DNA from 2 places in the Exiguobacterium sp. HSB13 genome. Region 1 is predicted to be linked to the other one. Evidence: a T-box and tRNA genes for the amino acid it is inferred to sense, from the RefSeq annotation. Region 1 holds a T-box; the other holds one or more tRNA genes.
The links. The T-box of region 1 lies ahead of alaS (alanine--tRNA ligase). A T-box ahead of a tRNA ligase gene usually reads a tRNA of that ligase, here a tRNA-Ala.

Region 1 (6,034 bases):
AGCCATCTTATCGATGACTTGTTTACGCTTTTTACGGCTGACATCGGCATCGATCAGCATCCGTTCTGCTTGCATCGTCGTCAACCGTTCATCCATGAAGACGACTTCAAGCCCGGTATGCTGTTCGATTTCCTTCGCAAAAGCTTCACTTGCTTCTGCGCGGGGACCGATGGAACCGTTCATGTTTTTCGGAAGACCAATGACTAGGATTTCGACATTGTATGTCTTCATGATGACATCGAGCCGTTTGAAGGCTTCTGGGTAATCCGGTTCCGTCCACTTGACCGTCTCGACGCCTTGCGCCGTCCAGCCCATCAAGTCACTGACCGCTACCCCGATCGTCTTCGAACCGACATCTAGTCCCATTGCACGTTTCATTTTGAATTTCCACTCTCCGCCAAATAAGATTTCACGAGTTCTTCGAGCAATTCGTCGCGTTCAATCTTACGAATTAAGTTACGTGCGTCATTATGACGAGGAATGTAAGCAGGATCTCCCGAAAGGAGATAGCCGACGATTTGGTTGATCGGATGATATCCTTTTTCTTCTAAAGCATGATAGACCGTCAACAACACATCACGTGTCGCTGCTTTGTTATCGTCTTCCGGAAAGTTGAATTTCATCGTTTGATCCATCTGACTCACGTTCATCACCTCTTTCATATACACTACGTTTCTATTATGCCAGTGATTGCACGTATTGTGAAGCGTACGCGAGTGCTTCTTCTAATTTCGACGCATCTTTTCCACCAGCTTGAGCCATGTCAGGGCGACCGCCACCGCCACCACCGCAGCGTGTTGCGACTTCCTTGATCAATTTACCAGCATGATAGCCTTGGTCGATTAAATCTTTTGAGACGCTTGCGACGAGATTGACTTTCTCACCTTGCGCACTTCCGAGAACGATGATTGCTGATCCGAGTGAGCTCTTCAACTCGTCCATCATGCCGCGAAGAGCATCCATATCTGAGACGTCGACGCGTTTCGCAAGCACACGCACACCGTTGATTTCCTCAACATCGTCCTTCAATGAAGCAGCTTCGATGTTCGCAAGTTTTGCTTGCAACGATTCGTTTGCTCGTTCCGTCTCACGAAGCTGTTGTTGCAGTGCTTCGATGCGGACAGGAACTTCTGTCGTCTTCGTCTTCAGAACAGCCGCTGCTTGTTCGAGTGTCTCTAAGTGTTGGTTCATGACACGATACGCACCTGCACCCGTTACCGCTTCGATTCGGCGTGTACCTGCACCGATACCAGACTCCGAAACAATCTTGAACAAGCCGATTTCAGCTGTGTTCCCGACGTGGATTCCGCCACACAACTCGATCGAGTATGTGCCTGCTGAAACGACACGGACCGTTTCACCGTACTTCTCACCGAACAATGCCATCGCGCCTTTTGCTTTTGCATCAGCGATGTTCATCTCTTCGATATCGACCGGTAGCGATGCCCAGATTGCTTGGTTGACGTCTTGTTCAATCTTCGTCAACTCTTCTTGTGTCACTGCACCGAAGTGTGAGAAGTCGAAACGAAGACGTTCTGGAGAAACGAGTGATCCCGCTTGGTTAACGTGTGTTCCGAGCGTATCTTTCAATGCTTTATGAAGCAAGTGTGTTGCCGTATGGTTTTTCGTGACGGCTTTACGTTCTGCTGCTTCGACCGTTGCAACGACATCTGCCGCTTCCGTTGCGATCCCTGTACGAACGATGACCGTATGCAAGTTTTGACCGTTTGGTGCTTTTTGAACATCTTTAACATCAAGAACGAAGTCTTTGCCTTCGATTGTTCCTGTATCTGCGACTTCACCACCGCTTTCAGCGTAGAACGGCGTGATGTCGAGAATGACTTGTGCTTCTTCACCAGCAGCGACTTCTGTGACTCGTTCTCCATCATGCACTAATGCGATGATTTTTGCATCCGCCTTAAGGTCGGTATAGCCGACGAACGTACTTTTATCTTTTAGCGTCGAGAGGACTTCCGATTGCTGTTGCATCGAACCACTCTCTTCACGCGCTGCACGTGCACGCTGACGTTGTGCATCCATCGCTAGTTTGAAGCCTTCTTCATCAACAGACATCTGATGATCTTCCGCATACTCGACTGTCAATTCGAGTGGGAAACCATACGTGTCATACAGACGGAACGCATCTTCGCCGCTGATGACATGCTCACCGTTCGCCTTAGACGTCTGAGCGACTGTGTTCAAGATTGCAAGACCGTCATGAAGTGTCTCGTGGAAACGTTCTTCTTCGTTTTTGATGACACGTTTGATGAAGTCCGCTTTTTCCGGAACTTGTGGGTAGAAGTCGACCATGACGTTCCCGACCGTATCGACGAGTTCATACATGAACGGACGCTCGATTCCAAGCATCTTCGCATAACGCACCGCACGGCGTAGTAAACGGCGAAGGACATATCCACGTCCTTCATTCGAAGGAAGCGCACCATCACCGATCGCGAATGATACGGTACGGATGTGGTCTGCGATGACTTTGAATGCTACATCAAGTTTCGAATCATCACGGTAGATTTTACCGCTGATTTCTTCTGTCTTATGAATGATCGGCATGAACAGATCCGTATCGAAGTTCGTCGGCACGTCCTGCATGACACACGCCATCCGTTCAAGTCCCATCCCTGTATCGATGTTTTTACGCGGAAGTTCCGTATAGTTGCCGTGTCCATCGTGGTTGTATTGACTGAAGACGATATTCCAGATCTCGAGATAGCGTTCGTTTTCGCCACCTGGGTAGAGTTCTGAATCGTTCGGATCGTCTCCGAAAGCTGGACCACGATCGAAGAAGATTTCCGTGTTCGGACCAGATGGACCTTCACCGATTTCCCAGAAGTTATCTTCAAGTGGAATGATCCGCTCAGCCGGTACGCCGAGTTCAAGCCAGATTTGACGCGCTGCGTCATCTTCCGGGTGAATCGTGACCGAAAGACGTTCCGGATCAAGACCGTACCAGTCATCACTCGTCAAGAGCTCCCAGCCCCATTTGATTGCATCTTCACGGAAGTAATCACCGACGGAGAAGTTTCCAAGCATCTCGAAGAATGTATGGTGACGCGCTGTTTTCCCGACGTTTTCGATATCGTTCGTCCGGATTGATTTTTGTGCGTTGACGATCCGTGGATTATCAGGAATAACACGACCATCGAAATATTTCTTGAGTGTTGCAACACCCGAGTTGATCCACAAGAGCGATGGATCTTCGACCGGTACGAGTGAAGCACTCGGTTCGATCGCATGTCCTTTGCTTTGGAAGAAATCAAGATACATCTGACGGATTTGTGCACCCGTTAATGGTTTTAGAGCTTTCATGAACAGTTACCCCCATTGGTTTTATTTGGACGCAAAAAAGCGATGTCTTCATCCCTGAAAAGGGACGAAAGCATCGCTTCCGTGGTACCACCCTCGTTCGTAAGCAATCCATTGCCTACCTCGAACATCTGATAACGGGGATGACCCGCAGGTGTTTACACCCGACTCCGGAAGGAGCTTCAAAGGGACTCGAGAAAGTGATTGCAGCAGACTCACTTCTCTCTGGACTCGAGTTTTCCTTTTACTTATCTTCCATCAACGTGTTACGTCCATTCATCTATCGTGATTATTACCTATCGCACAGCATCCGTCAAGTCTTTGTCACCCCACCGAGTCGTTCAATCAATCGTGTCCGGCGCCGGGGTTCCTCTTCTTGCGACGCTTTATGAAACGCTCGTGGGTCGCCGAACAATAATAAACTCGACTTCGCACGGGTGACCGCTGTATAAATCAAGTTTCGAGAATGTTTGAATGCCCCCGTGAAATAGACCGGCATCAAGACAATCGGAAACTCGGACCCTTGTGCCTTGTGGATCGTGATCGCATAGGCATGCGTGAATTGATCCCAGTCACTTCGGTTATACTCGACTTCCGTCTGGTCAAAGCGGGCGATGATCTTATCAACCTTGTCGACATTCTCTTTAGCGAAGAAGATGTTGACGATTTCTCCGATATCTCCGTTATAAACGTTTTCTTCTGCATTGTTGACGAGCTGGAGAATCTTATCTCCGGTCCGGTAAATCCGCGTGCCTTGTTTAACTTCCCGTTTCTTTGGTTCTTCCGGGTTGTAGACGCGTTGCAAGGCGACATTTAATTCGTCGATTCCGACTTGACCACGGTAAGTCGGTGCAAGAATCTGAACATCGAATTTCGAATAGCCTTTCGCAAGTGCTTTTTCTGCGAAAGCTGAAATACCGCGTAACGTCTCTTGCGGAGACGCGGTATAGAAGCGACGATCCGCAAGTGGTGCCAACAAATCAGCAGACGTCGTCCGGTTCTTCAAATCGTGGGCAAGCCGTAAAATCGAAGAATCTTCCGCTTGGCGATGGACGACGTTCAGACGAACGACAGGAATCCCTTCCGTGTCCATCAAGTCTGCCAGTACCTGCCCAGGACCTACGGATGGCAACTGATCGCGGTCACCGACGAACAAAATTTTCATACCGTTCGGAACAGCACGGAGCAGACTCGATAACAAGTAGATATCAATCATTGATGACTCATCGATGATCAGTACTTTTCCCGTGATCGGCTGATCTTCATTCAGTTGGAAGTTCGTTCCGTCATACTTCAACAGACGATGAATCGTCATCGCTGGAACGTCCGTTGCTTCCGACAAACGTTTAGCGGCGCGTCCGGTCGGTGCAACAAGAACATACGGATAGACATCTCCCGTCTTGACGCGACTTTTCTCAAGTGGCCAATCATGAATTTCTTGCAAGGCATGTAAAATTCCCTTGATGACGGTCGTCTTACCGGTCCCTGGTCCACCGGTCAGAACCATCAACGGTGCTTTGACCGCTAACTCGATCGCTTCCCGCTGCTGTGCGGCATATTCCATGCCAAACTGTTCTTCGAGGTGCCCAATCGCTTCAAGGATTGTCGCGACATCGACTTCCTGTTCGGCACCGTTCGCCATGACGCGAGCCAGTTCTTTCGCCGCTCGGACTTCCGCATAAAAGATCGTCGGTAAATACAAACAACCTTCTTCAAGCTTGACCTTATCTTCAGCGAGCAACAGTTCAATCGCTTGTTCCAGCCGTTCTCCTGGGTCTTCACCAAGCAACCGGGGTGCCCGTTGTAATAGTGAGTCGACCGTCGCAAAGGCATGTCCCTCTCCTGCTTCTTGTTCTAATATATGCATGATTGAAGCAGCGACACGTTCCGGATGTAATCCGACAAGTCCGAGATGTGACGCGATATGATCGGCTGTTTTAAAACCAATCCCGTTCACTTCATACATCAAGGAATACGGATTCTCTCGAATTCGCGCCATGGCGTCCCCTTCGTAAGCAGCATAAATCTTTGCCGCTAGCTTCGGCGTGACATCAAACGGCGCTAAGAATAGCATCAACTGATCGACACCGTATAACGTAGCGAGTCGACTCAATATGATATCGGCTTGTTTTTGTTTTAACCCAGGCACCTGATTCAGTACTCGCTCATCCTTCAAAATGAGGTCCACTGCCTCTTCTCCGAGAGCATCGACGATATTTTTCGCTGTCTTCGGACCAATGCCGGTGAACGAACCATTCGTCAAGAAGCGGATCGTTGCCTGTTTTGTCATCGGAACCGATCGACGAATCAGCTCCGCCTTCAGTTGTTTTCCGAAGCGGGGATGATCAACGAGACGACCGAATGCTTGATACGTTCCTCCGAGTTCGATTCCGACCCCTGTACCCGTGATAACGAGCTCGGTTTCTTTCAGTTCAAAGTTCTTTTCTTTGACAGCGACCAATACAATGGAGTGTGCTTCTTCTTCAGAAGAAAAGAGCACACGTTTGACGCGCCCGACGACTTGATGGGGGTGCTCCATCACTCCACCTTCTTTCTCTCTTTTTCATTCGCTGCTTTCATCATAGCATTCGTTTACCGGATTTTAAATCAGGGAAAGATACCGTGAAACATTTCGTTAAGAGGAGGAGTTCAAGGATGGCACGTTTACCGATTGCAGGATTGTGTGAATTAGTACTGGAAGTCGAGGATATGGACC
Region 2 (6,034 bases), 740 kb from region 1:
TGATTTTGAACGATTTGATACCTGATTCATCAGAGACGTGACCTGCGATGTTGATGACTTTTGATGTCGCAAGACCAAGTGCGACTGGTGTATCGATTTGAACGTTCGGTACTGCTTTATCGACACCTGTCGTGTTGACGTCTTTTTTCACACTGTTTCCAGCATAATCCTTCACAACGAAGGCAATCTTCGCGCGCTCTGGAAGATCCGTCAACGTGTACGCTTTTTCTGTTGCTGCAAGTGGTTGTTTCAAGACACTCTTACCATTGACGAGGATATCGTATGACGCGACACCTGTTCCTTGGTCACCTGCTGTCCACGAGAGCGTGGATTTCGACGCATCCCATTTCACGGTCGCAGCTGGTTTTTTCGTATCGACATAGACTGGGAAGAGGTTCGACTGCCATTTTGCATTCGGATAATCGATCACGGATTTGACTTTGTAGTAGTAAAGACCATCCTTGACCGGTTTCCCGTTGATTGTTCCGTCCCAAGCTGCGCTTGTGACTGGTGTGTATCCGTCCTCTGAACCGCTATCATAGTAGTTCTTGACGACGTCCGTTTGCGTATCGAGCTTCTGAAGCGTTGCTTTGTTACGGTCAAGAATCGAGTACTCGACTTTTTTCGCATTACGGAGGAACGAGATGATCGGGAAGGCTTCATCTGCGCTACCATCGTTGTTTGGTGAGAACGAGACTTTGTTCGCGACGACATCTCCCGCAGCGTTTGCGCCGAGGAATTCGAAGTTATCCTTCACTTCTGTCGCTAGACCTGTCAAGCCGTAGAATGTGTTATCTTCATCGTACAATGGGGCATCTAGAATCGGAGCTTGATCCCATTTCCCTTTAAAGCCAACGTAAGGAACCGTCAATTCTGGATTCTTACTCTTCGTATCGATCAGACGGACGAATCCTTCGACGAAGTAGCCGTTCTCAAAGACTTGTTCGAGCGGAAGTTCGTTTGCCCAGTCCGTTGTATCCTTCAGATCAACCGATACACTGACTTTCGTTGAGCTCTTCGGATTAATCGAGACCGAACTTGCTTTCTTCGAGCCAACTGCGAATGAGATCGGATATGTGCCTTTGTTTGCATCCACTGTACCGATTGTTCCCTTTTTAAAGATGCCGTTTGCTTCGAGGAAGTTCGATCCTTCTGCACCGAGATCCGATTGAACCGTTCCGGCTAACTTATACGTCACTTTTTCACTGCTGTAGTTTTTCAAATCAAGTGTGAACGTGAACTTCTCGCCGACTTCCTTCAAGGATGCCTTACCTTCACCCGACTTCGTCTCTGTGACGACGACTGGTGTCTTCATGGCAGCACGAAGGTCCATCAACCCTGCACCCTCACGACGTGGAGAGTAGAAGTTGCCTGTTTTTAGCTGCGCATTATATTTTCCTTGATCGAGTTGCGGACGCGACGTGTTCATCAAGATGTTCTTCGCGAGCTTAACGCGTGTCGCACCGTCGACTTTGAAGTCCTTCGCGATTCGTTGCATGACGAGTGCCGTTCCACCAGCAACGTGTGGTGCCGCCATCGATGTCCCACTCATGACGCCATACTCGTTATCGTTGAGCGTTGAGTAGATTTTTCCACCTGGTGCCGTGATTTCTGGCTTGAAGTCAAGGCTTGGTGTGACACCCCAAGACGTAAAGTCAGACATTTGTCCTGCGACCGGGTTATCTGCTGAGACTGCTTTTCCGTCGAACGTGACAGCGATTGCCTTGCCCTCTTTTGCTTTTGCTTCAAGATCGTTTCCGTCTGCGATGCTGAGTGTGACGAGTGGAATCGTCGGATTGTTGAGCGCCATACTGACGTAATCCCCATGATCAACTCGACCGCGGACGATGACACCTGCTGCCCCTTGCTTCTCAGCTTCTGCTTGGATCATACCGTAGTTGAAACCACCGTTACGCACGACGAAGACGACTTTCCCTTTGACGTCTTTGCCTTCGTAGTTCGAAGCTTGACCGTCACCGACATAGACGACATCCTTCTTCTCTTTATCGAAGACGGCAATCGGATTCGGTGAATCTTGTTTTTGGTATGCCAAATAACCAGCATCCTGACCGTCGATCGTCAGTGCCATGCCTTCGAGTGTCAATTTCGTATTTTCGAGTGATGCGACTTGGAGTGCTTGGCTTGTTAAACCTGGGGCACCGACGACACCGATATCCGGGTTCGCTGTGTACGGGTTACCTGCACCATGACCTGCGAATGCCGAGTTACCAGCAGAAATCGCACACAAGATGCCGTTGTTCATCGCGTTGACGATTGCGCGTTGTTCTGGATCATCTGCATTGACGAACGATGCCGTCGAACCGAGACTCATGTTGATGACATCTGCTCCGAGTGCAATCGCATCATCAATCGCTTTAATGTAGATATCGCTGAATGTCGATGGCATTCCTGGATCGTTTCCGAAGACTTTCATCGCGAGGAGTTGTGTTTCCGGTGCGACCCCTTTGATACCACCGTTTGCTTCATCGCCGTTTGCTCCGACCGTACCCGCGACGTGCATCCCGTGCATCGATGCGCCCGCACCTAAATCACGGATTTCGCTATCGTGATCGGCATAGTTATAGCCATACGGTACTTTTTCCGTGAAGTACTTTCCTTTTAAGCCTTTTGTTTCTTTCGCACTATCGACTTTTGAAGAAGTCAAATCGATCTTCGTCTCTGGGCTCAAGACCATGTCCTTATGCGACGGATCGATTCCTGTATCGATGACGGCAACGATCGTTCCTTCCCCTTTAAAACCATAGTCCTGCCATGTTTCCTTCGCATTGACCATGTCCTTGCTGTACAGCATGTCTGGCTTTGCACCTTTAGCAACTTCCGGACGCGCGTATTCATGGGCGATATGTACGCTCTTGACTCCGCTCAGTTGTTTAATGTCTTCGATGTCCCCGAACTTGACTTCACCACTGAATCCATTGATGACGGTTGTGAAGCTTTCCTTATATGTAACGGGAATCGCCTTTTTAGCGATGGCTGACTTGACTGATTTTTGGACGTTGACGAGGCGATCTTTGATCGACTCTTTTTCGGCATTGCTCAATGTGCTATACCGCTTGTTTTGAGCCTGGGCGATTTGAATCGCCGGCTTCTCTTCCATCTCGATGACGACACGGACTTTATCCGATTGTTTGTAGTTCTTCTCTTGCCCCGATTTCTTCAGCGAGAGCGCTTGCGGTTTTTGACCCGTTGCTTTGTCTTGCGACGACAGTGCACCTTGCGCACTGACTAGATTGGAAGACGTCATTAAGACGGCTGCCATAAGTGCAATCTTCTTCTTCATGCGTTCGTTTTCCCCTTTTCTGTAAAACCATAGTAGTACTACTGATAAAACAGTTAAACGAAAATTCTGTATATTTAGTTTAATGAATTTAATGGAAATAAACAATTTATATCTGTCTATTTTTTTAATTTATTTGTTTTTCATGACATTTTATATTTTTAAGGAATTTAACTGGGAGTAAAATAAAAACTCCTCGACGCCTCGAGGAGTTGGATATTTGGTATTGGTGGAGACTATCGGGATCGAACCGACGACCTTTTGGCTGCCAGCCAAACGCTCTCCCAGCTGAGCTAAGCCCCCATGAATTATCTTTAGTATACGCATCACTAACTGCTTTATCAATATAAAAAGAACGCTTTCACAAAAAAGAATCCCTTCCAAAAATCGTCGGAAGGAATTCACGATTCATTTATTCAATTCACGCATCAAATCCGCCTGTCGTTCAAGCTCTGCCTGTTGCTCGAGGATCAAGACCTTTTTGTACGTCCGCGCAGAAATCAAGATACTGATCTCATAGAGAACGAACAATGGAACCGAGATCATCAAGTGTGACGTCACGTCCGGCGGTGCGATCAATGCCGCAACGACGAACAGCGCAAAGTACGCATATTTCCGATTCTTTCGCATGAAATATGGCGTCACGAGACCAAGACGTGTCAGGAACATCGTCACGACCGGCAATTGGAACAGAAGACCAAACGGCATCGTCAAGCGGATTAAGAAACTGAAGTAGTTCTCGACTCCAATGACTTGTTCGATTCCGAGCTCTTTCCCGAGATCCGTTGAGACTTCAAGCAAGAAGGGAAGCAACCAGAAATACGAGAAGGCTACGCCAGCCAAAAATAGAAAGAAGATGACCGGAATATACGTCAATGTCGCTTTTTGCTCCTTGTCATAAAGTCCTGGTCGAACGAATGCCCAGAGTTGATACATCCAGAACGGTGACGCTAAAATCAGCGCAATGATGAACGCAAGATTCAAATACAACATTAAAGGATCGGCGACGTTGAAGGCATTCAAACCGATGCCGAGCTCTTTTAAGTCCGCTTGCAAGAAGCGAACGAGCGGTCGGACGAGCGGAAATGCGACAGCGAACAGGACGACGACGATGATAAGCGACCAGACGATCCGCTTGCGCAGTTCGTCAAGGTGCGACGTCATGCTTTGCTCTTGATCAACCGTCATGATTCAATCACTTCTCTTTCGGTTCGTCCTTTTTATCGTCGTCCATGATGCCGTTCGTGGCATTCTTGAACTCTTTCAATGTCTGACCCGCAGCGCGTCCGAATTCTGGTAACTTCTTCGGTCCGAAGATGATCAACGCGACGACCGCGATTAATCCAATGCTCGCTGGTCCGATACCTAGTGTGAGCGGGATAAGGTTTTCCATTATGATTTCACTCCTTCAGCTGATTGCGAATAATGCTTCATGAAATAAACTAACGACTGCAACTCGATCGATAAATCGATGTGATGGACCCGGACGCTCGCTGGCACGTTCAACCGCGCTGGCGTAAAGTTCAGGATGCCTGTCACACCATACTCGACTAACTCATCCGCTACTGACTGTGCGAACTGCGATGGAACCGTCAAGATGGCAACATCGACCTGATTCGCTTCGATTTGTTCTTTCATGTCCGAAACATGATAGATTGGAACGTCATGCGTCGTTGTTCCGACCTTCTCTTCGTCCGCATCAAACGCAACGACTATCCGAGTACTATTATTCTTTAAAAAGTTATAATTTGCAAACGCTGTTCCGAGATGACCGACCCCGATTAAGGCAACATTCGTCACCTCATCTTGATTCAAGGTTTTGCGGAAAAACGTTAAGAGATGTTGAACGTTATATCCATACCCCTTCTTCCCTAATGCCCCAAAGTAGGAAAAATCGCGACGAATCGTTGCTGAATCAACCTTCACCGCCTCGCTTAACTCAGCAGAAGAGACGCGGAGCTTGCCTGAATTGTATAAACTTTGGATGAAGCGATAATATAGCGGCAACCGTTTTGCTGTCGCTTGTGGAATTTTTGTGTCTGGTCCATTCATCCTGCAGTTCCCCCTTCGGCCACATCCATCGTGGCACCCAAATCTTTGCAAAAAGCTTTCTACTCTCCTTGATTGTAAACCACTTCACATAGAGTCACAAATAATATATTCCGCAGGACCTCGCGCTTTTGTTCGTGATAGACTAAAGGGTGGAAGGATGGATGGAAATGATACTCTTACAAGTCAATCAACTCTCGAAATCATTCGGCGTCGAGCCGATTTTAGAAAATATCAAACTGGAAGTACAAGAGCGGGATCGGATTGCGCTCGTCGGACGAAACGGTGCCGGTAAATCGACCTTGCTCAAAATCATCGCTGGTGAACTCAGTCATGACTCGGGCGACATCATGAAAGGCAAGGATGTCAAAATCGGTTATCTTGCACAAGACAGTGGTCTCGAATCGAATGAGACGATCTGGAACGAGATGCTGACCGTCTTTGAACATCTACAGGAACAAGAACGGACACTGCGCCGGATGGAAATCGAAATGGGCATGGAGCATATCTTGAACGACCCGGTCGCTTACGATCGTCTCTTGAAGACATACGATCAAGCACAACACGACTTCTCAGAAGCCGGTGGTTATCAGTTCGAAGCGAATATCCGCTCCGTCCTGCACGGCATGCGCTTTTATCCGGATGATTACTCGCGCCGGATTCAGACATTATCCGGTGGTCAACGGA

Region 2: it encodes a tRNA-Ala, which carries the amino acid that the T-box ahead of alaS (alanine--tRNA ligase) is inferred to sense. The anticodon was not compared.

Annotation. Positions count from the first base shown of each region.
Region 1 is NZ_JBUZOM010000001.1:1,493,533-1,499,566, forward strand. Features, by position in the region: gene ruvX (Holliday junction resolvase RuvX) at 1-378, opposite strand, end outside; gene ACZGCQ_RS08085 (IreB family regulatory phosphoprotein) at 375-644, opposite strand; gene alaS (alanine--tRNA ligase) at 679-3,321, opposite strand; T-box leader at 3,379-3,589, opposite strand; gene recD2 (SF1B family DNA helicase RecD2) at 3,632-5,857, opposite strand; gene ACZGCQ_RS08100 (VOC family protein) at 5,974-6,034, shown strand, end outside.
Region 2 is NZ_JBUZOM010000001.1:2,236,621-2,242,654, forward strand. Features, by position in the region: gene ACZGCQ_RS11665 (S8 family serine peptidase) at 1-3,301, opposite strand, end outside; tRNA gene ACZGCQ_RS11670 (tRNA-Ala) at 3,526-3,601, opposite strand; gene tatC (twin-arginine translocase subunit TatC) at 3,707-4,486, opposite strand; gene ACZGCQ_RS11680 (twin-arginine translocase TatA/TatE family subunit) at 4,494-4,691, opposite strand; gene ACZGCQ_RS11685 (redox-sensing transcriptional repressor Rex) at 4,691-5,350, opposite strand; gene ACZGCQ_RS11690 (ATP-binding cassette domain-containing protein) at 5,518-6,034, shown strand, end outside.